DNA from 4 places in the Shewanella sp. 10N.286.52.A9 genome. Region 3 is predicted to be linked to each of the others. Evidence: predicted binding sites of a transcription regulator. Region 3 holds the regulator's gene; each other region holds the start of a gene.
What was found. The regulator sigma-54, encoded in region 3, starts transcription at its own class of promoters, with help from an activator protein. The targets are predictions, from matches to a motif close to GTTGGCACGNNNNTNGNNT.
Positions count from the first base shown of each region.

Region 1: flgA (flagellar basal body P-ring formation chaperone FlgA) is a predicted target of sigma-54. The motif match lies at 3,325-3,343, and genes of this name have one in related genera.
Region 2: AB4128_RS03650 (YccF domain-containing protein) is a predicted target of sigma-54. The motif match lies at 1,510-1,528, and genes of this name have one in related genera.
Region 4: glnA (glutamate--ammonia ligase) is a predicted target of sigma-54. The motif match lies at 3,721-3,739, and genes of this name have one in related genera.

Region 1 covers NZ_JBFRJQ010000012.1:142,114-148,306, reverse strand. The annotation lists gene flgD (flagellar hook assembly protein FlgD) at 1-291, opposite strand, end outside; gene flgC (flagellar basal body rod protein FlgC) at 316-732, opposite strand; gene flgB (flagellar basal body rod protein FlgB) at 735-1,133, opposite strand; gene AB4128_RS11520 (protein-glutamate O-methyltransferase CheR) at 1,283-2,116, opposite strand; gene AB4128_RS11515 (chemotaxis protein CheV) at 2,270-3,190, opposite strand; gene flgA (flagellar basal body P-ring formation chaperone FlgA) at 3,490-4,212, shown strand; gene flgM (flagellar biosynthesis anti-sigma factor FlgM) at 4,285-4,614, shown strand; gene AB4128_RS11500 (flagella synthesis protein FlgN) at 4,696-5,121, shown strand; gene AB4128_RS11495 (LPP20 family lipoprotein) at 5,263-5,721, opposite strand; gene AB4128_RS11490 (FlgO family outer membrane protein) at 5,718-6,193, opposite strand, start outside.
Region 2 covers NZ_JBFRJQ010000004.1:244,531-250,723, reverse strand. The annotation lists gene AB4128_RS03665 (sulfurtransferase) at 1-60, shown strand, start outside; gene AB4128_RS03660 (EVE domain-containing protein) at 116-580, shown strand; gene AB4128_RS03655 (hypothetical protein) at 591-905, shown strand; gene AB4128_RS03650 (YccF domain-containing protein) at 1,024-1,437, opposite strand; gene AB4128_RS03645 (1-aminocyclopropane-1-carboxylate deaminase/D-cysteine desulfhydrase) at 1,717-2,700, shown strand; gene AB4128_RS03640 (ChrR family anti-sigma-E factor) at 3,728-4,423, opposite strand; gene AB4128_RS03635 (sigma-70 family RNA polymerase sigma factor) at 4,416-5,096, opposite strand; gene AB4128_RS03630 (LON peptidase substrate-binding domain-containing protein) at 5,285-5,833, opposite strand; gene AB4128_RS03625 (lipocalin family protein) at 5,935-6,193, opposite strand, start outside.
Region 3 covers NZ_JBFRJQ010000006.1:174,402-180,594, reverse strand. The annotation lists gene kdsC (3-deoxy-manno-octulosonate-8-phosphatase KdsC) at 1-58, shown strand, start outside; gene lptC (LPS export ABC transporter periplasmic protein LptC) at 55-615, shown strand; partial or broken gene lptA (lipopolysaccharide transport periplasmic protein LptA) at 680-1,225, shown strand; gene lptB (LPS export ABC transporter ATP-binding protein) at 1,420-2,151, shown strand; gene AB4128_RS05880 (RNA polymerase factor sigma-54) at 2,356-3,840, shown strand; gene hpf (ribosome hibernation promoting factor) at 3,865-4,152, shown strand; gene ptsN (PTS IIA-like nitrogen regulatory protein PtsN) at 4,155-4,598, shown strand; gene rapZ (RNase adapter RapZ) at 4,595-5,440, shown strand; gene AB4128_RS05860 (HPr family phosphocarrier protein) at 5,443-5,715, shown strand; gene mgtE (magnesium transporter) at 6,060-6,193, shown strand, end outside.
Region 4 covers NZ_JBFRJQ010000001.1:142,040-148,232, reverse strand. The annotation lists gene glnL (nitrogen regulation protein NR(II)) at 1-274, opposite strand, end outside; gene AB4128_RS00715 (DUF4124 domain-containing protein) at 407-949, opposite strand; gene AB4128_RS00710 (pyrimidine/purine nucleoside phosphorylase) at 1,041-1,352, opposite strand; gene typA (translational GTPase TypA) at 1,544-3,361, opposite strand; gene glnA (glutamate--ammonia ligase) at 3,832-5,241, shown strand; gene AB4128_RS00695 (hypothetical protein) at 5,534-6,193, shown strand, end outside.

The DNA.
Region 1 (6,193 bases), on a different contig from region 3:
AATACCGTCAACGGTTGAGAATGATGCCATTTGCGAAATCATTTGATCGTTTTCAACAGGCTTAAACGGATCTTGCATTGATAACTGTTGACTCAATAAAGCAAAGAAATCTGATTGAGTCAGTTCCTGGCTATTAGGTTCAGGTGTTTCTGGCTCTCCTTGTAAGGCCACACTGTCTAAAAATGCATTCCCTGTACTGGCTGTTTCTTGTGTATTGGATGCAATACCAGTACTACTAGCAGATTGAGTCTGTGGTAAAGACTGACTGCTGTAAGGATTAATGAGGCTCATCTTTTACCCCCCACAAAATTCATATTACTTACCCATACGAAGTGTTTGCTGCAGCATAGATTTTGCCGCATCAGCCACTTGGACATTCATTTGATAAGAACGAGAGGCTGAAATCATATCCGCCATCTCTTCCATCACATTGACATTCGGTTTGTAAATAAAGCCGTCACCATCAGCCATAGGATGATCAGGAGAAAACTCCTTTAATAACGGTTTATCACTTTCAACAATGCCCTTAACACTGACACTGTGAGAACTATTTTGCTCATGGCTTGCTTTGGCCATTTCGGCTTCAAAAATTGGATGGCGAGCCTTATAAGTCTGATCAACACTACTGGAAACTGAATCAGCATTGGCAATGTTACTGGCGGTAGTATTAAGTCGCACTGATTGTGCTGACATACCAGAACCCGACACATTAAAAATATTAAATAGACTCATGATTAATCACCTCTAATAGCTTTACGCATGCCTGAGAACTTGCTTTCAAGAAAACCCAGTGACATTTGATATTCCAAGGAGTTCTGCATAAAGGCCGCTTGTTCTTGTTGAGAATCAACGGTGTTACCATCACCTGTATCTGGTTGATTAGGCACTCTAAACTTTACGTTTTCCTGGCTTAACGCTTTCAAGTCGAAATGTTTGTCAGTTGTTTGACTCATCTGTAATCCACTTTGCTTAGCGCGTGCGCTGTTCATTGCTGCGGCAAAGTCGACATCTCGAGCTTTATAACCTGGCGTATTAGCATTGGCGATGTTGCTGGATAGCACTTCAGCCCGTTGTGCACGTATGCCCAAAGAGTATTGATGTATACCTAAACCATTTTCAAAATTAATCGCCATAAAATTGCCTCCACCAGCTAACTGACAGAATTAAAGCAAAGCTTATGCCAAAAAAATTAGATTATTAGAAATGAAATGATAAAAATGAAAATGCCAACGAATGCTGGCATTAATAAATAAAAATATTCAACTATTACAATAAATTATAGTTAACTCTTCTTCTGGTAATATATACCAGGGTTGCACCTAACCATATTGAACTCGTCCGTTAATCCCGAGATAGACTCTGACGCCCCTAAAAACAAAATACCGTTAGGGTTTAAAGCGGCAGCAAATTGCCGCAATATTTTTGCTTTTGCCTCTGGGGCAAAATAAATCAGAACATTACGGCAAAAAATAATATCAAACTTTCCTAAAAGGCTATAACTTTCAAGAAGATTGTGTGCCCTAAAGTTTACCAAACGCTTTACATTATCTTTTACTTTCATGTTACCGGAAGGCAAAGGATCAAAAAATTGGCGCTTACGCTCAGGTGATAACCCTCTAGCTAGGGCTAAACTATCGTATTCAGCATTTTTACAACGCTCAAGCATTGACGGAGATAAATCTGTCGCTTGAATGGTTGCATTACCAGGTAATGCGCCTGGTTTACGTTGCTGGTATTCCAAAATCGTCATCGCAAGCGAATAAGGCTCTTGCCCTGAAGAACAAGCAGCTGACCAAATTTTTAACGGTCTTCCTAAGCGACTGTATTCAGGTAATAACGCATTATTGAGCAACTCGAACGGATATTTGTCCCTAAACCACAAGGTCTCATTCGTTGTCATTGCATCAATGACTTCCGCCCTTAAATGCCTTTCCGTTGGCTTCATCGACCTTTTAACCACTTCTGATAATGACGGCAAATCATATTTACCCATCAAAGGAGCTAATCGGCTTCTTACTAAATATTGCTTGTTGTCACCTAATACAATGCCGCTGTGCTGTTCTAAAAAGAGCTTAAACTGATTATATTCTGCTTCAGCGAGTGATTTATTCGTCACATTTACATCCTATTATAAGAAATGACACTAGCGTCACTTCAGAGTGAACAGGTTACTTTTATTAACTTATCACGACTATCGACAAGCACAACGTATTGCTCACAATAACTGTCTGACTATCTATTTAATCATAGTCAGACTTATCAATATTGCTTATAAAATTAGGTGTTTATTTACAGCAGATGCTAATTCATCTGGATTAAACTTGGCGATAAAGTCATTGGCACCCACTTTCTCAACCATTGCTTGGTTAAATACACCACTAAGAGATGTATGAAGTACCACTTTAATGTCTTTCAACTTAGGATCGTCTCTAATTTCAGCCGTTAAGGTATAACCATCCATTTCTGGCATTTCGATATCCGAAATAATCAAAGGAATTTCGTCAGCAACATTATCCATCTCAGTCGCAATCGCTTTAAGCTTTTCTAGCGCATCTTTACCATCAATGGCGGTATCAATTTGCAAATTAAGCGACTCAAGCGAACGAATAATTTGTTTACGCGCCACTGCAGAATCATCAATGACCATGATGTGATAATGCTGGTCACGATCAATGGTTAACGCTTCATTAGCTTCTTCACTGATTTCAGTCTTAACAGGTGATATCTCGTCTAAGATTTTTTCAACATCTAAAATCTCAACCAATTCACCTTCGATTTCAGTTACCGCAGTTAAATAAGAGTTACGCCCAGCCCCTTGTGGTGGTGGCATAATCGATTCCCAGTTCATATTGATAATACGTTCAACTGAACTGACTAGGAACCCTTGAATACTTCGGTTGTATTCAGCAATGATAATAAAACAATTCTCTGTCGATGTAAGAGGACGCCCACCTGTTGCAGCACTCAAATCAATCACAGAGATGGTTGAACCACGGATATGGGCAATACCTTTAATCAGCGGACTCAAACGAGGTAATGTCGTTAACGGAGGACATTGCAGCACTTCTTTTACTTTAAATACGTTAATGCCAAAACGCTGACGTCCATTCAACTTAAATAGTAACAACTCTAATCTGTTTTGACCTACAAGCTGCGTACGTTTATTAACTGACTCAAGAATACTCGACATAACCCTGCCTTGTTTTATTTATACTGCCCCTAAGGACTTTATTACTTATGACTTAAAGCGACCATAAGCCATATTTGTCAAATTGTAGCATACGCTGCAATTATTTATGTCGCGATGACTATCGCATTTAGGTAATAGGCATACTTATTGCTTATTTAAACCGTATCGGTGCTTTCAAGCCAAAAAAGTCAAACTTATGACTCTTTATTTACCCGATAACCATTTATCCAAAATCAAAGCGTTGTTAGCTTAACTTAAAAGTATAGAGGTATTCTGGCCACCACCGCTAGAAACAAGATATGAAGAAAAACACATTACTGTTATTGCTCATTCTTTGCATTCATTTACCGGTTTTTGCCAGTGAACAAAGCACTATTACCTATACTTTATCGACCATCACCGAGCTAGCTAAAGAGACAGTTGCAAAAAAAATTGCAACCAGTCCAAATGCCAACCCCAATGCGAAAGTGAATATCATTCCCCAAAGCTTAGAAGGAAGGTTAACGCCACCCGCTTGTTACCCTCCTCTTTCTGTTGCTATGGCAAGCGACCGACCGATTAATCGAACCAATACCGTTAAAATTAGCTGCATCAGCCCAGACTACGATTACCCTTGGCAAATGTACTTATCGGTTAAAGTCGAAGTCATGTACCCCGTCGTCACCGCAATTGGCATCATTGAAAAAGGTGAGCTCATCACTCCTGAAGCCATCGAAATTAATTACGTTGACCAACACAGTATCCGAGGACAGTTTTTCTCAGACACAAGCAACATAATCGGCACCCGCTCTAAAAGACGTGTCGCAGCTAAAGCCCCATTGCTGAATAATAACCTATGTTTTGTCTGTAAGGGGGATTCGGTATCCATTTACGCAAAAACAAATAGCTTTGAAATAAAAACAGCTGGTGAAGCATTAAGAGATGGCAATATAGGCGATGCAATAAGAGTCAGAAATGCCAACTCAAACAGACGATTAGATGTCATTGTCACCGGAGTTGGCGAAGTTGAAGTTAGGATGTAAAATATTCCTAAAGTTTTTTCCAACAGGGTCGATAGCCTGTTAGGAAAACCATAAATTACGCTGGAGCCTAAAATGGCAATTGATATTAACAATCTTAAAACAGCATCACACACTCAGTTGCGTACTAATCGTGACTCAGGTGCTGCCCCAAAAGCTGCCGAGTCAGCTGGGCAACAGGCTGCACCTATTAAAAGTGATTCGGTCAGCATTACCTCGCAAGCACAGCAGCTGCAAGGAGCCCAAACTAACATGGCATCTTTACCTGAAATTGATCAAAGCAAAGTTGATGCAATAAAGTCAGCCATTTCAGAGGGACGTTATAAAGTCGACCCTGAAAAATTAGCGGCGAATATTGCAAGCTTTGAAGCTGACATGAGCGGACTAAATTTCGACCAAGAGTAGCGTCATACCTGCTCTTGGATAAACAATCATCATCGCATTACGCCTTGTCGTTATGATGTGGGTTTTTATAAAGAGTAAATTATGAATGAATTACTACAGCTGTTATCTTTTCAGCACGGCACTTTGTCGTCGCTGAAAAAACTTGTATCTGCAGAAAAGCAGGCCTTAGCAGATCAAGATGCCGACACCTTGCTAGCACTTGCACGCGAAAAAGTGGAGTGTTTGAATACGCTTCAACAAAATGATGAGAAATTAGCTAATCATCCAGATAAATCTTTGCTCAATTCAGAGCCTAAACTCATTGAGAAAGTCGCTGAAGCTAAAACCATTCTCGAAGAGTGTAAAGACATCAATAATCAAAATGCTAGCTTAATCGAACTGAATATCGCGAGCTTAAATCGCTTTTCTCAAGCCATGCAAATGAGTAGAAATGCCACCAGTTTAACTTATAACGACAAAGGCCGAACGTCGACAATTTCATCTTTGGGCCAAAACCTCAAAGCCTAAGTTAAGCTAATATCGATTTAAGCCATGTAAACAGTTCATCCTAGGTCAACTGCAATCTCTCCAATGGCAAAACAGCATCGCTAATGACCAACATAAAAAAACCGCCTTTATTGGCGGTTTTTATATCTGTCGAAATTTACATTAAAAGTATGTCACTTCTTTTACACGACGGGGGCGGTTTTGTTGCTGATAAAGATCCCACACCTGAGCAAAATCCAGCTCTAACTCAGTCACATACATATCACCCGCAGGATAGCTTTTTACTACTTTCGCGCCTTTAATCATTCCTGACACATTGGCAGAAACGGTTTCGTTATTGAGCATCCAGTCGCTCATTTGGCTATGAGCATCAATCTGTTGACCATATACCTGCTCTGCTAATTCTCGATATGCCGCGATTTTTGACGCTTGCATGGCCATTAGAACTTTATGTGACTGCTCTTTCGCAGGCTGAGTCGCTAAAGGCGCATAACCAATTGCAGTTAACTTAGGGAACTGATCTGGCGCTTCTGTTTCCCATTGCACATATTTATCATTACTTGCACAACCACTTATCGAGATTGCCAATAATGAAACCAATAGAACCACTAACTTATTCATAATTTCGCTCCCAATACTACGGCATTACCTTGACCAGACGCTTCATGGCGAAAAAGCAATCCATCTTGAAAAATGACTTGATTTGAAGGTGATAAATAGCCAGGTAAACTATTCATATTCACAAAAGTTTGTACTGCTGACACCACCCGATTATTAGTCACATTCACAATTCTTGCATTAAGAACTAAGCCCATTGGTGTGGTATCCATAGTCGAAACGACAACGTGAGAGACAGGCAAATCAGACGGAAGTAACTTCCAATCTCGACTTAAAATAAACTCGCCCTGCTCAGTTGAACGTAATGCATTCGCCACGTTTAAATCGACCAAGTTAAATTCATGACTATGAAAAGCGGCAACAAAACCTTGCTGTAACTGTAAGCCTAAAGCATCCGTTTTGCTGTAATCACTGGTATTAACCGGAGTGGTTACAAGTAAAGGTTGGTCAGAGCGTAAACTGTCATTTTGTAATA
Region 2 (6,193 bases), on a different contig from region 3:
GGATCGTGGAGTGAGTGGGGCAGTGATGCATCTCTGCCGATTGCAAAATCAAAGATCTAAAAAAGAAACATACTACAATACTCATCAAAAGTAGCTTAAACAATAGGATTGCAAAATGGCGTATTGGTTAATGAAGTCTGAGCCAGACGAGTTCAGTATTGACGATTTACAGCAATGTGAAAACCAAACTGAACCTTGGGAAGGGATCCGTAATTACCAAGCGCGTAACTTTTTACGTGATGCGGTAAAAGTGGGAGATACGGTATTGTTTTATCATTCCAGTTGCAAAGTGCCGGGTATTGTTGGCTTGGCGACAGTATCATCTGAGCCTTATCCCGACCAGAGTGCTTTTGATAATGAGTCAAGTTATTATGATCCTAAATCAGATATTGAAAATCCGCGCTGGGTTGCTGTGGATTTAACTTATCGGCAAACCTTTAAGCAGATTATTACCTTAAAAGCGCTTAAAGCTGATCCTCAACTTGCTGATATGGTATTAGTGAGTAAAGGGGCAAGGTTGAGTGTTCAACCTGTGACTGAAGCAGAATTTCAGCATATTGTTAGTGTGTTAGCGTCATAGGAGAAAGTGGATGTCGTGGACATGCGAAAATTGTAATACCGTCATTGATGATGGCTTTCAAGTTTGTTGGAATTGTAACTGTGAAAAAGGTCAACCAGCGCCAGTCGCTTCACCTAACAAAGCGAGTATTGATTGTATTCGATGCAAGAGTAGCCTTACATTTATTGGTACTAAAAGTTTTCATGAAGGTACGCGCTGGGGCGTTTTAGGTGAACTTGGCGAGCTGTTTGTTAATAAAGAAGATTTTGATATGTTTGCCTGTAAATCTTGTGGCAAAGTAGAGTTTTTTATTGCTGGTTTTAACCACAAAAATAACGAAATTTAGAATGGTTTACTCTATTTAAAACTGAACAGAAACACCTCATAATCTGCTAGCTGAATATAAGGTGTTTTTGTTTTAACGCTACTGTCCAATATCTTTGCTTTCAGTCATAAGTGACCTGTTAGTAGCTTTCTTTTGCCACAACGGTTTGGCCAATTGGTGTTAAGCTCAGTAGTGCGAGTTTTACGTGTTGTATTGCAAACGGAATACCGATAATGGTAACAAAGCAAGCTACAGCATGGGTTAAGTGACCAATCGCGAGCCAAATACCACAGAATAAGAACCAAATAACGTTGCCAATCATGCCCAATGGACCAGTACCAATATCTTCAAATCCTTTTAAATGTTTACGGTTAACGTTTTCTTGTCCAAATGGCCAGAACGCCATTTCACCAATCACGAAGCAAGCACGGCCAAATGGAATACCAATAATACTGATAAAACACAATAAGCCTGCTAGCCACCATGCTAGACCCATTACAAATCCGCCCATGATGAACCATGCGATATTAAAAATTAATCTCAAGACTGACATTGGTGCTCCCTAAGTCATACAAAACTGGTTAATGAAATGACCAATATTCCATTGGTGATAATAATCACTAGAAAGCCAAAACTATGCCAATATTTTCATTAGCTTTTCTGTTTATTTTAAGTGGTTGATAATTATTGATTTTATTTTGATTTATTTAGAAGGTTAGAAGACATTACTTGACTTAGTTTGGGCTGTCGACAATTGATGATAGCGAAAATCGCTAATAGTTAGTTAAAATACCACTACAGACTATAACTCTTTATTTAAGCGACGTTACTTATGTTTGCAGCTGGCTCTAATGTATCTCTTGCGGATATCTCAATCGACACGCCCGTTGATAAAATGAGATTTGCTGATCGTGAGGTTTTTGTTAAGCGAGATGACTTGATTCATCCTGATTTTAGCGGAAACAAAGCCCGTAAGTTTCAATTCTTCTTGACCCAGGACTTTCCTCATATCAATAAGGTTATTGGATACGGTTCACCTCAAGCTAATTCATTACATTCACTTGCAGTGCTGGCTAAGTTGCGCGGATGGCAGTTAGATTATCATGTGGATCATATCGCTGATTATCTTAAACAAAACCCACAGGGGAACTACCTAGCAGCGCTTAATAATGGCGCCAATATTGTCGAGAAACCTAAACATGTAAGCGGCAATCTTGATAGCTATGTGTCTGATTTAGCGAAACAAGCATCTGCGAATGAGATCTATATTCCTGAAGGTGGACGATGTGAGTATGCTGCAGAAGGGCTTGAAACATTAGGCCTGCAAATTTTGAGTTGGATGCATCAGCAGAATATGACTAGATTAAATCTGTTTTTGCCTTCAGGTACGGGCACAACAGCATTATTCTTGCAACGATTTTTTAAGCGCTACCTTCCGCAGGCGAGTCAGCCAACTGTAACAGTTAATGTCATAACCTGCAGTTGCGTGGGGGGAGACAATTACCTAACGCATCAGTTTAGTCAGTTAACATCACAGAGTGAGTTTCACCCGCATATTGTATCAAATGGTACTAAGTATCACTTTGGAAAACTTAATCGACAGTGTTATGACATGTGGCGTCGTGTGTGTGATTCTGGCATTGAGTTTGAGCTACTTTATGATCCCGTTGGATTTATCATGCTGGAGCACTTTTTAAATAAAGATTATAAAGCGGAAACTGTCGATAATACTTGGCCTGTTATGTATTTACACCAAGGTGGTTTATTGGGTAATACAAGTATGCTAGCTAGGTATATACGCAAATATGGTCAGTAAGTTAACTGTAGCTAAAGAAAGTTGTTTAAGTATTAGTGCTGGAAGTGAAGCGAATGGGGCTGTTTCATGTTGCTCAGTTCTAATAAACGTCCGGTAAAGTGTGAGAGGAAATACCGAGAAGCGATGTTTATTGAGTAACTGAGCAAATGAATAACGCAAGCGTTATGGAAGGTGTTACTTGTTAGCCGTTATCAACCATTTCATAAATTTTAACGCTTCAGTGCGCTTTGAAAAAGTTGTTTTAGTTTTACCTTGGCTGTCAGTAAAAGCTATTGAGTTTTTGTTTGATGATATTGAATTTACAGGGAAATTGACTGTAATTTCGTGACCATTAATGTTGTATGACATATGCCACACTCCTTTTTTTAATTTTCACCTATCTGGTGAGTAAGTAATAACAATAAATATCCTTAAGCAGTTGTGTTGCGTAAGTTTGGGCTTATTGAAGCTAATGTGTGTGCTTAAGTTAACTGTGCTTATTACACTGACAAGTCGTGTTGATTATTTATTTTAATCGCCAACTTACTTGCTTTGTCTAGTTGAACACAGGCATATGACAAACAAATGACAATGTTTAACCAAAAGGCGTGACTTGTAGTGTGGGTTTACGAGTGCAGTTATGAATAACAGAAGGGTAAACAGTTAAATACAAGTTAACTTAATAACATTGTGGATAATATGCGTATATTTTTAATATAGCAATACATATTTTACAAAATAGAACAGTTTAAGACTAAAAGGTGAGCGATACGTCTTTTTGTCGTATAAAAACCAAGCTAAAACTGAAAGGGTGTTGATAAAGTTACACTAATTCAGTGTGCTAATGAGTGGTTAACTTCGCTATTTTGTTAAATGGTATCCCTCAATTATGTCATTTCGTATCGAGTTTACGATCGTTTAAACATAAGGTTTGAGCATTGTTATTAAGAAGCCTACTTTAAAAGCTGATTACCTAGTATAAATTCGCTAATTATCAAAATAGAACAGCCTGAAACACAGGCTGTTTATGAACATTTTCATAGGCTATTTAGTAAATCAGTTCACCGATTGGATTAAGCAATTTACTGATACCTTTAGTAAAGTATAAAGGTGCATCGACAACGGTATAACATAAACAACCATCAATGGTTTTAGGACTATGTTCATGCTCAGAATCGAGCATGATAAAGTCACCGGCTGTATAGGTATTGAACTCATCACTAAATTCACCAGCGAGTAACAAGGTTAGCTCTTGGCCTTTGTGACTGTGCTGTGGAATTTCTCCATTTTCAGCAATGTGCAGCAGGCTCGCTCTCGCTTGCTTTTCACCTGTGTCTAATCGTATCCGGTTGACCTTACCGATACCTTGCCAGCTGTTGTTAATTTGCTGGCTAAATGCTCGAGGTAAGGTGTATTCATGTCCTTTAATCGATACGTTAACATGGTTAGCAACATGAGTTTGATTACTTGCTTCAACTTCTTTTGCTTCAAGTACGTCATCTTGCATCATGTCAGCGAGTAGGGCATCTAAGTCTGCGTCTAAATCAGAACCATCAGTGTCGATAGAGGACATCGGCGCGAGTGAAAAGCTGTCGTCAGAGGCTTTTAAAGTTAACGCCATTAATTGCTCAGTGCATTGGGGGCACAGCTCACAATGTGCTGATACTGCGATAGATAAAGATAACGGTAATTGACCCTTCGCATGGAGCGATAACAATTCCTGATTTGGGTGGTACTTAATCATAATGTTTCTCCATGAAGCCTTTTAACTTTTCTAAACCTAAACGTAATCTTGACTTGACTGTACCAATGGGCACTTTTAATTTGTCAGCGAGCTCTTGCTGCGTTAATTCTTGCATGTAGATGCCTTGAACCACTTGCTTTTGTAACGGAGGTAAGTCATCAACATGTTTTAGTAATGTGGCTGATAATTTGAAGTCGTTATCGGTTTCATCACTCTCATCAGATTCAAATAGTGGCCAAATGTCATCACCGTACGCATCTTCACGATTATTTTGTACTTTACGAAGCATGTCGAAGCATTGATTTCGCATAACGGTAAACACCCAGGTACTCACAGCGGCTTTATCGGCGTTGTATAAATGCGCTTTGGTCCACACTCGTGTCATGGTTTCTTGAACGAGATCCATTGCTAAACCTTGTTGGCTTAAACGCTGAACCCCAAAAGCACGAATTTTGGGAGAAAAATGAGCAAATAACTTGGCGAAAGCAGCTTTACTACGCTGGTTGGCCACTTGCATCATCAAATCTGCAAGGTACTTGGCTTCATCGTTGCTGGCTTGATTATCAATTGCGTTATTGTCACTGGAATCATTTGTCGTCATGGCATTATTATTTTTAGATAACATGCCTTTATCATAACGACTTTGAACAGTTTGTGATTGAAAATTTTCCATTTATTTTCGCTCGCATATTCTGACGTTGGTGATGTACATAAAAGACGAAAGGGTTTGTATTAGCTGTATTAGCATTTGTTTTACCAATCAATCATGCACTTGTTATTTACCATTACGTGAGACGGCAGGAATGGATCAAAAAATTTCTAGAAAGAGTATAAAGTCAGTGTTTGTGGTATTAGCTTGGGTTACTTAATGATGCTTGTAAGTAATTCTTCGGTCATTTTATGGTTATGACTATTAATGCATTGATATTTTTCTTCTGCGGTAATCGGCATTATTTCTAACCAACGCTGGCATACCCAGGACATGTTATCGAAATCTTGTTTATTGTAATGGGACAGCTGAGCTGGGTATTGTTCAAGTATTTGCTGCAAGGTTTCGCTCAAGAACTTTTGATTGGGCACGATGTCAGAATTTGGCCAATCAGGTAACAGGCTTACGTTGCCACGTTTAAGGCCATCATCTTCGATGTTGAAATCATTGATTTTGAATCGCTGCTGTCCTTGGATACTGATCCCGAGTAAACCATCATCTAACGTTTCAAAATCAATAATGTGTACCCAAGTACCGATTGGCATCAGTTCGTTTTTGCTGTTTAGCATACACAGTCCAAAACCTTCGCCAGACTTTAATGACTCAGTCACTAGACGTTTGTAGCGTTGTTCAAAAATTCTAAGTTGCGTAAACCCCTGAGGTAGTAAGCAAATCGAAAGCGGAAACAAAGGTAGTATCATAACAGCACCTATATGATGAAAGTGTTATTTGTCGGCTAAGGTTTATTTTTAAATCAACTATATATACGCATACAAATAACACTATGATCATTATTTATTGGTTAGTTTTGGCTTACCCAAATAAGGTCTTGCTCGTTAATGCCCAATGTGCGCATTTTGGACACAAAACGCTGCTTAACATCATCAGAAATCACGGTGTCACGGGCTAAAATCCACGCATATTCGTTATTGGGACCAATGACTAACGATGCTTGATAGTCTCCGTTATCGTCTTTAACTAAATCGTGGATTTGATATGCACCATAAAACGGGCCGAAGAAAGAGACTTTTAAGCGACCTATTTTGTCAGATTCAATGAAG
Region 3 (6,193 bases):
TGATTTACTGCTTGTTAGCCAAGACAAGTTCGAAACCGCCCACGGAATGAGCATATGAGCCGTACCACCCTCGCTATTCTCGGCTTCTTTGGTGCAGCATTAGTTTTATACTGGCAAGTGCAAGTGAAGCGTAGTCAAATGGAAGCCAATAAGCTTCCCGATCCCGCGCGTCCAGAATTCATCGCTAATGACTTACGAAGCACAGAATTTAACGAGCAAGGATTAGTACAAAGCCGGGTGTCAGCAAAACACATGGAACACTTTCAGCAAACCAATGAAACCCTATTCACTGAGCCTGTATACCTTATCTATCCAGAAAACGGCGAAGCTGAGTGGCAATTAACTGCTGAATTAGGCAAGCTTAATAAAGAAACCGGTAAAGTGGTGCTAGAAAAAAATGTTATTATTGATGCAATAAACATCAATGAACCAGTACAATCGCTAACCACAAGTATGCTTGCGTTAGATTTAAATACCATGATCATGACGTCTGATCGACAAATTAATGTCTCAGGACAAGATTTTAAAATACAAGGCTTAGGCCTTTATGCTGATTTAAATGCCGAAGAGTTAGAGCTTTTAAGTCAGGTAGAAGGAACATATGAAGCAAAGTAAAACACTGACATTTTCACTCAATAAGCTTATGAAAACAGACTTTATTAGAAAAAGTATTCTTGGTATGAGCCTAATGGGATTGAGCTTAGTGACAGTCACCGGCGTTCATGCCAAAGAAGGTGATTTACAACAAGAGCTTAAAGTTGCTGCCGTCAGCCAAAAAGCAGATATTAAAAATAACCAAGTGATTTTCTTCGGCCCAGTGAATGTGACGCAAGGCACCATTAATATTAATGCCGATCAATTACGTGCATTCAGTGAAGAGTCGGGTGGCAAAAAAACCATGATTGCGACAGGTAATCCAGCCACATTCTCACAAGAACTCGATGATGGCCGTATCGGTACCGCAAGTGCGAACGAAATAAAATATGAGCTTTCAACCAGTATTTTAACCTTAAAAGGCAATGCAAAACTTGACCAGGCAGGCAGCCAGGTTACTGGTAATCTCATTAGCTATAATATTGATAAACAGCAACTGATCGCTGAAAGCACAGGTGAAGGAAAAGACAGAGTTATCACTATTTTTCAGCCAGAAAATTACCCTGACTTGAATAAAGAAAACGAAGAACTTGATAACTCAGACGAAGCGCCGATAGAAAATAATGATTCGCTTGATAACCCAGATGCTGATGCGACTGACAATGCACCTAACAATGTAACTGAGAATCAAACAGTGACTCCTGAGGCAAATGCTGTTGAAACTAACACTGATGCCCTCCTTGAATCAGTCACCCCTCAAGAATCTGATATTCAAAACTCAACCAATGCAGACATAACGACCCCTGCGGCAGAGCAAAAGCAATAATGACACAAATTACCTTAACAGCTGAAAACTTAGCAAAAAGCTATAAAAGCCGCCAAGTTGTCAAAAACGTTAGCCTAACCGTTAAAACGGGTCAGATTGTTGGTCTTTTAGGGCCAAATGGTGCAGGTAAAACCACAACCTTTTATATGGTTGTTGGCTTAGTCAAAAGCGATAAAGGTCGTATTTTGATTGATTCTGACGACTTGACTGCAGACCCAATGCATTTACGTGCTCGTAAAGGTATTGGTTACTTACCTCAAGAAGCCAGTATTTTTAGAAAACTCACTGTGCACGATAACATCATGGCGGTGCTGCAAACCCGTAAAACCTTATCGAGTGAGCAACGAATCGAAGAGTTAGAGCACTTATTAGAAGAGTTCAATATTACCCATATTCGTGACAGCCAAGGTATGGCTCTATCAGGTGGTGAACGTCGACGTGTAGAAATAGCACGCGCTTTAGCCGCCAATCCTAAGTTTATTTTATTAGATGAACCATTTGCGGGTGTTGATCCTATCTCCGTGATAGATATTAAGAAAATTATTCAACAACTAAAAAATCGTGGTCTTGGAGTATTGATTACTGACCATAATGTCCGTGAAACACTTGATGTATGTGAGCGTGCGTATATTGTCAGCCACGGAGATTTAATTGCTGAAGGTACGCCTGCTGAGATCTTAGACAATCAGCAAGTCAGGTCAGTATACTTAGGTGAGCAATTCAAGCTATAGTTAGCATTCTTTAGTGTACAAGCATGGCATTTTCGCGGCCAACCAGTCCCACTTTTTAGCGTTATACACTAGACTCAAAACTTAACGCTAATTTTTGGCAAAGTAGAACCCAAGTTCGGTTAAAGTCTAGCTAACACTTACAAAGGTGCTAGACCCATAACATTGTAGTCGCGATGATGAAATTCAATTAGGGATAAGCGGTAAATGAAAGCCTCACTCCAACTTAAAATGGGTCAACACCTGACAATGACCCCGCAGTTGCAACAAGCCATTCGCTTATTGCAACTTTCCTCTTTGGAGCTACAGCAAGAAATTCAGCAAGCACTTGACTCAAATCCTCTTCTTGAGCTTGAGGATGAGTTTGCCAAAGCAAAAGAACCAGTCAAAGACAATGCTCAGCAAACTGACACCGATTTTAGCGATAACAGCCAAGTCAGCGTAGAAAAAGACACCTCATCAGTCGATACAACAGAGTCACTTACGAAAGAGTCCATGCCTGAAGACTTACCAATGGATACCACTTGGGATGAAGTCTACACCGCCTCTCCTAACTCAGGTTCTGGCGCTGTAAGCCGTGATGACGATATGCCATTTCAAGGTGAAACGACTGAAGGTTTATACGAACATTTAGAATGGCAAAAAAACTTAACCCCATTTTCTGAAAATGACCTCGCCATTGCGACAGCCATCATCGACGCAATTGATGATAGAGGTTACTTAACCCAATCAACAGAAGATATTCTCGATGCACTCGGTCTTGAGGATATTGAACTTGATGAGGTTGAAGCCGTTTTAAAGCGTGTACAACATTTTGATCCAGTGGGCGTCGCTGCAAGAAATTTAAGCGAATGTTTGATGATTCAATTGGGACAATACCCAAGCGAAATCCCTTGCATAGAAAATGTAAAATTACTGATATCTGAACACCTAGATTTAATAGCAGGCCGTGATTTCAGATTACTAATGCGTAAAACCAAGCTTAAAGAAGATGATTTACGCGAAGCGATTCAATTTATCCAAACACTGAACCCTCGCCCAGGGTTACAAATTACTCCAATCAAAGATGAGTACGTCATCCCAGATGTCACAGTGTTTAAAAAGAATGGCCGTTGGGTCGTAGAATTAAACCCAGATAATATGCCTAAAATAGGCGTAAATCAGCAATATGCCGCCATGGCAAAAGGCTCAGCCAATCAAGCTGACAGCCAATTCATTCGCGGTCACTTACAAGAAGCCAAATGGTTTATTAAAAGTATTGAAAGCCGCAATGAAACCCTGTTAAAAGTGGCAAATTGTATTGTTCAATTCCAGCAAGGTTTCTTTGAGTTCGGCGAAGAAGCCATGAAGCCTATGGTATTAAATGATATTGCCGAAGCGGTAGAGATGCATGAATCGACCATCTCACGGGTTACAACTCAAAAATATATGCACACCCCTCGCGGCCTTTTTGAACTAAAATACTTCTTCTCTAGCCACGTAAGTACCGATGATGGCGGAGAGTGTTCTTCTACAGCAATCAGAGCCTTTATCAAAAAGCTGGTCGCTGCAGAAAACCAGAAAAAGCCACTTAGCGATAGTAAAATGGCGACGCTACTGGCTGAACAAGGGATCAATGTTGCTCGGCGTACGATCGCCAAATATCGTGAAGCAATGCTCATCCCTCCCTCAAACCAACGCAAAAGCTTATAAGCCTTTGTTATTGGAGGATGATCTATGCAAATTAACCTGACTGGACACCATATCGAAATTACTCAATCTTTACGTGAGTATGTGCAAACTAAGTTTTCAAAGCTTGAACGTCACTTCGAACAGATCAATAATGTTCACGTTGTGCTCAATGTACAAAAGTTACAACAGATTGCCGAAGCTAAATTGCACCTCAAAGGAGGTGAAGTTTTTGCCGTATCTCAAAACGCAGATATGTATGTCGCAATTGACGCCCTGATAGACAAATTAGACCGTCAGGTAATTAAACACAAAGAGAAGTTAATTAAACACTAACGATGGAACTTCGCACCATCCTGCAGCCGGCGTGCACTACCTGTGCCACTCCGGGCAGTAAGAAAAAGGTACTGGAACTTATCAGCAATTTAATGGCTGACCAGTACCCTACTCTATCTTCACAAGCTATTTTCGAAAGTTTAATAGCACGTGAAAAAATGGGTAGCACAGGTATCGGCAATGGCATTGCGATTCCACATGGGCGTTTAGACGACATTGAATCGCCGATCGCTATTTTGATCAAATGTGAAGAAGCTATCGACTTTGATGCTATTGATAAGAAGCCAGTAGACATTTTATTTGCCTTATTGGTTCCTTCTGAGCAATGTCAGCAACACTTAAGCACGTTATCAAGTATGGCTGAGAAATTAAGCGATAAACTCATCCTTAAAAGACTTCGAAAGAGTCATGACGCTACAGAACTGTATCAGGTTATTACTGCATGAAACTTGTCATCGTATCAGGACGATCGGGCTCAGGTAAGTCAGTTGCTTTAAGAGTGTTAGAGGATTTAGGTTATTACTGTGTTGATAACCTGCCTCTCCCACTGATTGGCAGCCTACTAGAGCAGCTAAAAGGAAATAACGAACTTGTCGCCATCAGTGTTGATGTGCGTAATATCGAAGAGCAAGGCAAAGTATTAGAGCAGCAAATTGCTTTATTGTCCGACGATACCACGATCATTAGTTTATTTTTAAATGCCAATGATCAAGTACTGCTAAAACGATACAGTGAAACACGTCGATTACACCCGCTGTCAAAAAATCAAATCTCATTACAAGAAGCGATTCAACTTGAAGGTCGATTGCTCGAACCAATTGCCAAAATGGTTGATCACTACATCGACACATCTCAGCTGAATATTTACGATTTGAGCGATCAAGTCCGACAAATTCTTATGGGCAGTGTTGATAAAGAATTAGTCATTCACTTTGAATCATTTGGATTCAAGCACGGTATGCCTACTGAAGCCGACTTTATGTTTGATGTCCGCTTTTTGCCAAACCCACATTGGGAGCCAGAGTTAAGACCATTAACAGGTCTTGATCAACCAGTACAAGAATTCTTAGGCAGACAACCCCTAGTCAATAAGTTCATCTGGCAGATTGAGAATTTATTTGATACTTGGATGCCGCACCTTGAGCGCAATAATCGCAGTTACCTTACCATCGCGATTGGCTGCACAGGTGGACAGCATCGCTCGGTTTATATTGCAGATCAACTCACACAGCGCTTCAGTAACAGTAAACACCAAGTTAGCGCTCGCCACCGAGAGCTCAACCTGTGACGATGAGTATCTCCAGAGAAATCACCATCAGTAATAAACTTGGGCTTCATGCTCGAGCGGCAACAAAATTAGCTATATTGGCTACGGAATTTAAAGCCAGCATTACCTTGATTCAAGGTGACAAACAAGCCAGCGCAGCGAGTGTGTTAGGTTTATTAATGCTAGAAAGTGGTATAGGAAAAGTGATTACTGTTCAGGCTGAAGGCCCTGATGCGCAGCAAGCACTAGATGCGGTTTGCCAACTGATTAACGACAAATTTGACGAAGAAAGCTAATCCTTTTATATGATTTAACGCTTTCAGGCTAACTCGTTGCTAGTTATCACTTACTAGCAAAACATTGAAATTTACGACTCCAAACCGCTAACAGCCATGCTTTATTAACCTCATATCCTACTCGGGAATACGCTTAAACTAAGCTTTTGCGCTGCTCAAAGCGCATTAAACCAATCAACGGCAAATTATCAACAACAAACAGTTATAGTTAACTATAATAATGTCATGACCCACACCATAACCTGCTTATTTTTTATACGGCAATCAACGCCATATTAGAAACTGCTTCTCCCTTTACACACTGTTAAGTTAATATTAGCAATCGAATTTTTGAGGAGTGGCGAATGAGTATCGAAGTGATAGATAGCGAACTTACAGAACAGCGCCTAAATCAGCTCACCCAAGCACTTGGTAGTGGTATGTTTGTGCATGTGCGCAATATGCTGCATGATATGGCCGCTTCTGATGTCGCCCTCAT
Region 4 (6,193 bases), on a different contig from region 3:
TCAAGGTGATATCTATAATGTGGTGCACACCGTCAAGGGTTATTAACGCAGCAGTATTAACTGTAATCCCTTGGCTGGCTTTTACCGAATCAATTAAGAGTTCAGATTCTACTCCCATAAACTGATAGAGTTCAGGCAAACGCTGTTCTCGCAATTTATTTACACTGATCCCTAACAGCTGCTCAGCTGCCGCATTGGCATAATGAGGCATCAGCTTGCTATCGATAACAAGAACAGCGGTAACTAAATGATTCAGCAGATTATTTGTATCCATCAATTGTCCTGCATATTGAAGTTGCACCACCATGTTGCACCAGTATGGTGCACTAAGCAACTTATTCTACATCGACAATCAATTTAATAATCTTTTAATATTGTTTCTCTATCTATATGAAAAACAATATTTTTATTCAGTCCTAGGTGTTGGTCTAGGTTTATTAAGAATGGAAGCCTGATGTAGAAATATCTTTCTAGCAGAACTTGATGCAAGGACTTTGCCGTTTTGGGTCAAAATCTTAACGACAAGATTATGTTCACCGCGATTTACTTCAGTGACATTGAAGATTGCACTGGATTGAGGCTGACCATAAAGAATGTCGTCAATATACAGTGCAAGTAAATAACCATTGGGTAGTTCTGGTGCCGCACTGGCGACAACAGTGAAGTTTCCTTGGTTACTTCTGATGGTTTCTTCTTGAGTTGGATTAACGATTCTCACCCTGTAGGTAACCGCTTCAGCTGGTTTTGTATTGGAATCCACTTCGGCAGGAACACGAACAGAAATGCTATTTTGCGTATTTTGATTGAGCTCTACTGTTTCGGCATTTTCCCTTGGCTCGTCGCTGTAGTGGACTTTACCATTCTCATCTACCCAGCGATAAACCGTTGCATGGCTGCTTGAGAGGACAATACTGGTTAAAATGAGACTAATGATTAAGACTAAGCGCATGTGGGATTCCTTCACCTTTGGCGTTCAACACATTAATACTAGCTTCTTTTTAACATAAAATCAGCAATTACTGATGAACTGCTGACGCTAATTACTTGTACTGGCAGCGATATTCACTGATTTCGTTAGTGCGAATTTTAAAGTTAACATTGGCATCTAATTCAAATAATTCGCCTGCTGTGACGGTTGTCCAATCTGTGGCATGAGGTAATAACACCTCAAATTTACCAGAGGTGATATTCATGATTTCAGCTTGGCTGGTATCAAAGTTATATTCACCAGGTAGCACAACCCCAAGGGTTTGATGACTACCATCAGTAAAATGAATTGTGCGACTGATGACTTTACCATCAAAGTAAATATTGGCTTGATTAGCCACGTTAACATTTTGAATCACAGACATTTTGCGATATTCCAACCTAAGAGATAATAAGTAAGGGTGAATATATATTCGTTTAAAGTGAATATAAAGACTGTTAGGTTATAGGTTAGATGAAATCAGTTTTTTATTTGCTGTACTGGTACTTATTAGAATAACAGGCAATAAAAAACCCGCCTGAGCGGGTTTTCATATTCAAATTACGTTAGCTAAACTTAGCTACCAGAGCGGCTAGCACGCTTACGGTCATTTTCTGTTAAATGACGCTTACGAACACGAATATTTTCAGGTGTTACTTCAACTAACTCATCATCATCGATGAACTCAAGTGCTTGCTCAAGTGTCATTTGGATGTGCGGAGTTAACACTTGTGCTTCATCAGTACCTGATGCACGCATGTTGGTTAGCTGCTTACCTTTCAGACAGTTAACAGTTAAGTCGTTAGAACGTGAATGAATACCAATCACTTGACCTTCGTAAACTTCTGCAGCGTGACCGATTAATAGACGACCACGGTCTTGTAAACCGAATAATGCGAATGTTAGGGCTTTACCTGTTGCATTAGAAATCAATACACCGTTAGCACGTTGACCGATGTCACCGCCTTTCACTGGACCGTAATGGTCGAATGAATGGTAGATAAGACCTGTACCAGAAGTTGCAGTCATGAACTCAGTTTGGAAACCGATTAAGCCACGGCTAGGAATGATGAAGTCGATACGTACACGACCTTTACCATCTAGTTGTAGATCTTTCATGTCACCTTTACGCATACCTAATTTTTCAATTACGGTACCTTGGTGCTCTTCTTCAACGTCAACAGTTAATGTTTCGAATGGCTCGCACATCTCACCGTCGATTTCTTTGGTGATAACTTCTGGACGAGATACTGCTAATTCGTAACCTTCACGACGCATGTTTTCAATTAAGATCGAAAGGTGAAGCTCACCGCGACCAGAAACACGGAAACGATCTGGAGAATCAGTTTCTTCAACACGTAGTGCAACGTTGTGGACTAGTTCTTGTTCTAGACGCTCAAGGATATTACGTGAAGTAACGTACTTACCTTCTTTACCCGCGAACGGAGAAGTGTTCACTTGGAAAGTCATTGTTAACGTTGGCTCATCAACTGATAATGCAGGTAATGCTTCAACTTGGTTAACACCACAAACAGTGTCAGAAATCTGTAAGTTACCTAAACCGGTAATCGCAACGATATCGCCGGCGTTGGCTTCAGCAACTTCGTGACGGTCTAGACCCATGTAACCTAATACTTGGCCCATTTTACCGTTACGAGTTTTACCTTCAGCATCAACGATTGTGACTTGCTGGTTAGTTTTAACACTACCACGCTTAATACGACCAACACCGATAACACCTACGTATGAGTTGTAATCAAGTTGAGAGATTTGCATTTGGAACTCACCTTCAGCATCTGCATCAGGAGAAGAAACCTTCTCAACAATCGCTTGGAAAAGCGGTGTCATGTCTTCGCTTGTTTCTTCAGGATCAAGAGTCGCGAAACCGTTTAATGCAGAAGCATAAACGATAGGGAAATCTAACTGTTCGTCAGTTGCACCTAAGTTGTCGAATAAGTCGAATACTTGGTCGATAACCCAATCAGGACGTGCACCAGGGCGGTCAATCTTATTGATAACAACGATTGGCTTAAGGCCTTGTGCGAATGCCTTTTTAGTAACAAAGCGAGTTTGAGGCATTGGGCCGTCAACTGCGTCTACTAATAATAAAACTGAATCTACCATAGATAGAACACGCTCTACTTCACCACCGAAATCGGCGTGACCAGGAGTGTCTACGATGTTAATACGGTAGTCGTTCCATTTGATGGCAGTGTTTTTTGCCAGAATGGTGATACCACGTTCTTTTTCAAGATCGTTAGAATCCATTACACGTTCTGCGGCTTCGCCTCGACTTTCAAGGGTGCCTGACTGAGCCAATAGCTTGTCTACCAAGGTCGTTTTGCCATGGTCAACGTGAGCAATAATGGCGATGTTACGTAAATTCTCTAACACGGATAAAACCTCTATACCATCAAATAAAAAATAGGAGTTTATAGGGCTGATAAGTATAGCCACTATAAAAAAGCGTGCCATTCTACTCCACCGAGCGCCGAGTAGATAGGATTATTTTTGAACAGGTCGTTTTTAATAAAAAATTAAACACTAAAGATAGAAGATAAAAACGAAAAAGGATCATACTGCCGCAATAAAATGACGCTTTAATGAACTAGATCAATTCATGCGCTAAAAACCCTGCACCGAAATGGACTTTTGCACCAATTGTGATCGTAGTGGTGCACCGTATTTGTGCAATATGGCTTTTTCTATGGCTAGTGATTTTTTTATTAAGCTTTAAATCAATCACTTACCTTTCTGGCATGGAAATAGCTTTTAATTGAACAAATTCGCAAAGCAGATAGTTTGTCTGACGAATAACAAGATTATATTAAGGGACAACCCTTTACCCTACCGGAGGCTTAAGAATGTCAGTTGAATCAATATTAAAACAAATTGAAGAACTAGAAGTTAAGTTCGTAGATTTACGTTTTACAGACACTAAAGGTAAAGAGCAGCACGTCTCTATTCCTTCTCATCAAGTAAACGAAGATTTCTTTGAAGATGGCAAAATGTTCGATGGTTCATCTATCAACGGTTGGAAAGGTATTAACGAATCTGACATGGTATTGATGCCAGATCCTTCTTCTTTCTTACTTGATCCGTTTACTGAAGAAGTGACTGGTCTTATTCGTTGTGACATTTTAGAACCTTCTACTATGACAGGTTATGAGCGTGACCCACGTTCAATCGCTAAGAAAGCAGAAGAGTACTTAAAATCTACCGGTATTGCTGACACTGTATTAATTGGTCCAGAGCCAGAGTTCTTCTTATTTGACGACGTTAAGTTTGGTACTGACATGTCAGGTACTTTCGTAAAAGTTGACGCGAAAGAAGCGGCATGGAACTCAGGTACTAGCTACGAAGATGGTAACACTGGTCACCGTCCATTCGTTAAAGGTGGTTACTTCCCAGTTGCACCAGTTGATTCATCACAAGACATTCGTAGTGCAATGTGTCTAATTCTTGAAGAATTAGGTCAAGTAGTTGAAGCGCATCACCACGAAGTAGCTACAGCGGGTCAAAACGAAATTGCGACACGTTTCAACACGCTTTCAAACAAAGCTGATGAAATCCAAATCATGAAGTATGTTGTTCATAACACTGCTCATGCATACGGTAAAACAGCGACATTCATGCCTAAGCCAATTGTTGGTGATAACGGTAGTGGTATGCACGTTCACCAATCTTTAGCTAAAGATGGTGTTAACTTATTCTCTGGCGATAAATATGCAGGTTTAAGTGAAACTGCACTTTACTACATTGGTGGTATCATCAAGCACGCTCGTGCATTGAATGCATTCACTAACCCAAGTACTAACTCATACAAGCGCCTTGTACCGCATTTCGAAGCGCCTGTAATGCTTGCTTACTCAGCACGTAACCGTAGTGCTTCAATCCGTATCCCAGTGGTACCAAGCCCTAAAGCTCGTCGTATTGAAACACGTTTCCCAGATCCAACCGCTAACCCATACTTAGCATTCTCTGCATTGCTAATGGCTGGTCTTGACGGTATCCAAAACAAGATTCACCCAGGTGAAGCAATGGATAAAGATCTATATGACCTACCTGCTGAAGAAGCGGCTGAGATCCCACAAGTTGCAACGTCTCTAGAAAACGCACTAGAAAACTTAGCAGCTGACCACGAATTCTTAACTAAAGGTGATGTATTCAGTAAAGACTTTATTGAGTCTTACATTGCACTTAAGTCTGAAGAGTGTGAGCAAGTATCTCGTACTACTCACCCAATGGAATTCCAACTTTACTACAGCCTATAAGCTTTGGCTTAACGCTCATGTAAATTGGCCATAGGCTAAATTCAAAGCCCTTGATGATTATCATCAAGGGCTTTTTTATTGGTTACTTTTCGCTTTATCTCATTCCAAATTTAATTGTATCAATATGTATCTGATAACTTTTGGTTATGATGCTAATAAGGATTAACAATTATTCACCTTTCATTTTAGTCACTAATATACGCTGCATAACAAGCGCTTACACAGTCAGGTGACGGTATAGCAACAAGATGGGACCACTCATCCTCAAGACTAAATTTAATGAGAGAAACAAATGAAAGTTAAACTATTAACCACGCTCGTTACTGCTGCTTTAATGACAGCTTGTTCATCAGATTCTTCATCTCCAGAAAGTGATTACAGAACCATTACTGTTGGTTTTGACTACGGGTTAATTATCGATCCTATGGCCACAGATGTTGCAGGTTCTGCTAGCGATCATTTATTAACTGATGATTATTACCTTCTTATTAACGGAGTTGATAATAAAGAAGAAGCGATTGGTCCTTTCAGTATTGATGATAGTTATACCTTTGAAGTAAGAGATGGTTACCATTTAGAAGTTGTACATGGTGAAATCTTAGAAAAGTTAGAAGCTGAAGTCACAGATGAGTATTCTGTAGCGGGAAATATGACGGTTGCGACAGATATCGATTCGTACACAATGACGCTTGAGAATAGGCATTTTACTTATGTGACGGTTGATTCAAGTGAAAAAATCGACAACATTAAGGTTAATGGTGAAGAGCTATATGACAGCGAAGAGAAAAGCTACTTTCACGCATTCGTAAATGGTGAAACATACATTATCGAAGGGGTTACAGAAATGGGACCTTTCGAACAAGAATTAGATGCTGTAGTAGGCCAACATCATAAGTGGTACATCATTGAAGGTGATGGTGGTTTCGAAATTGAGAACGATTGGGATATTGTT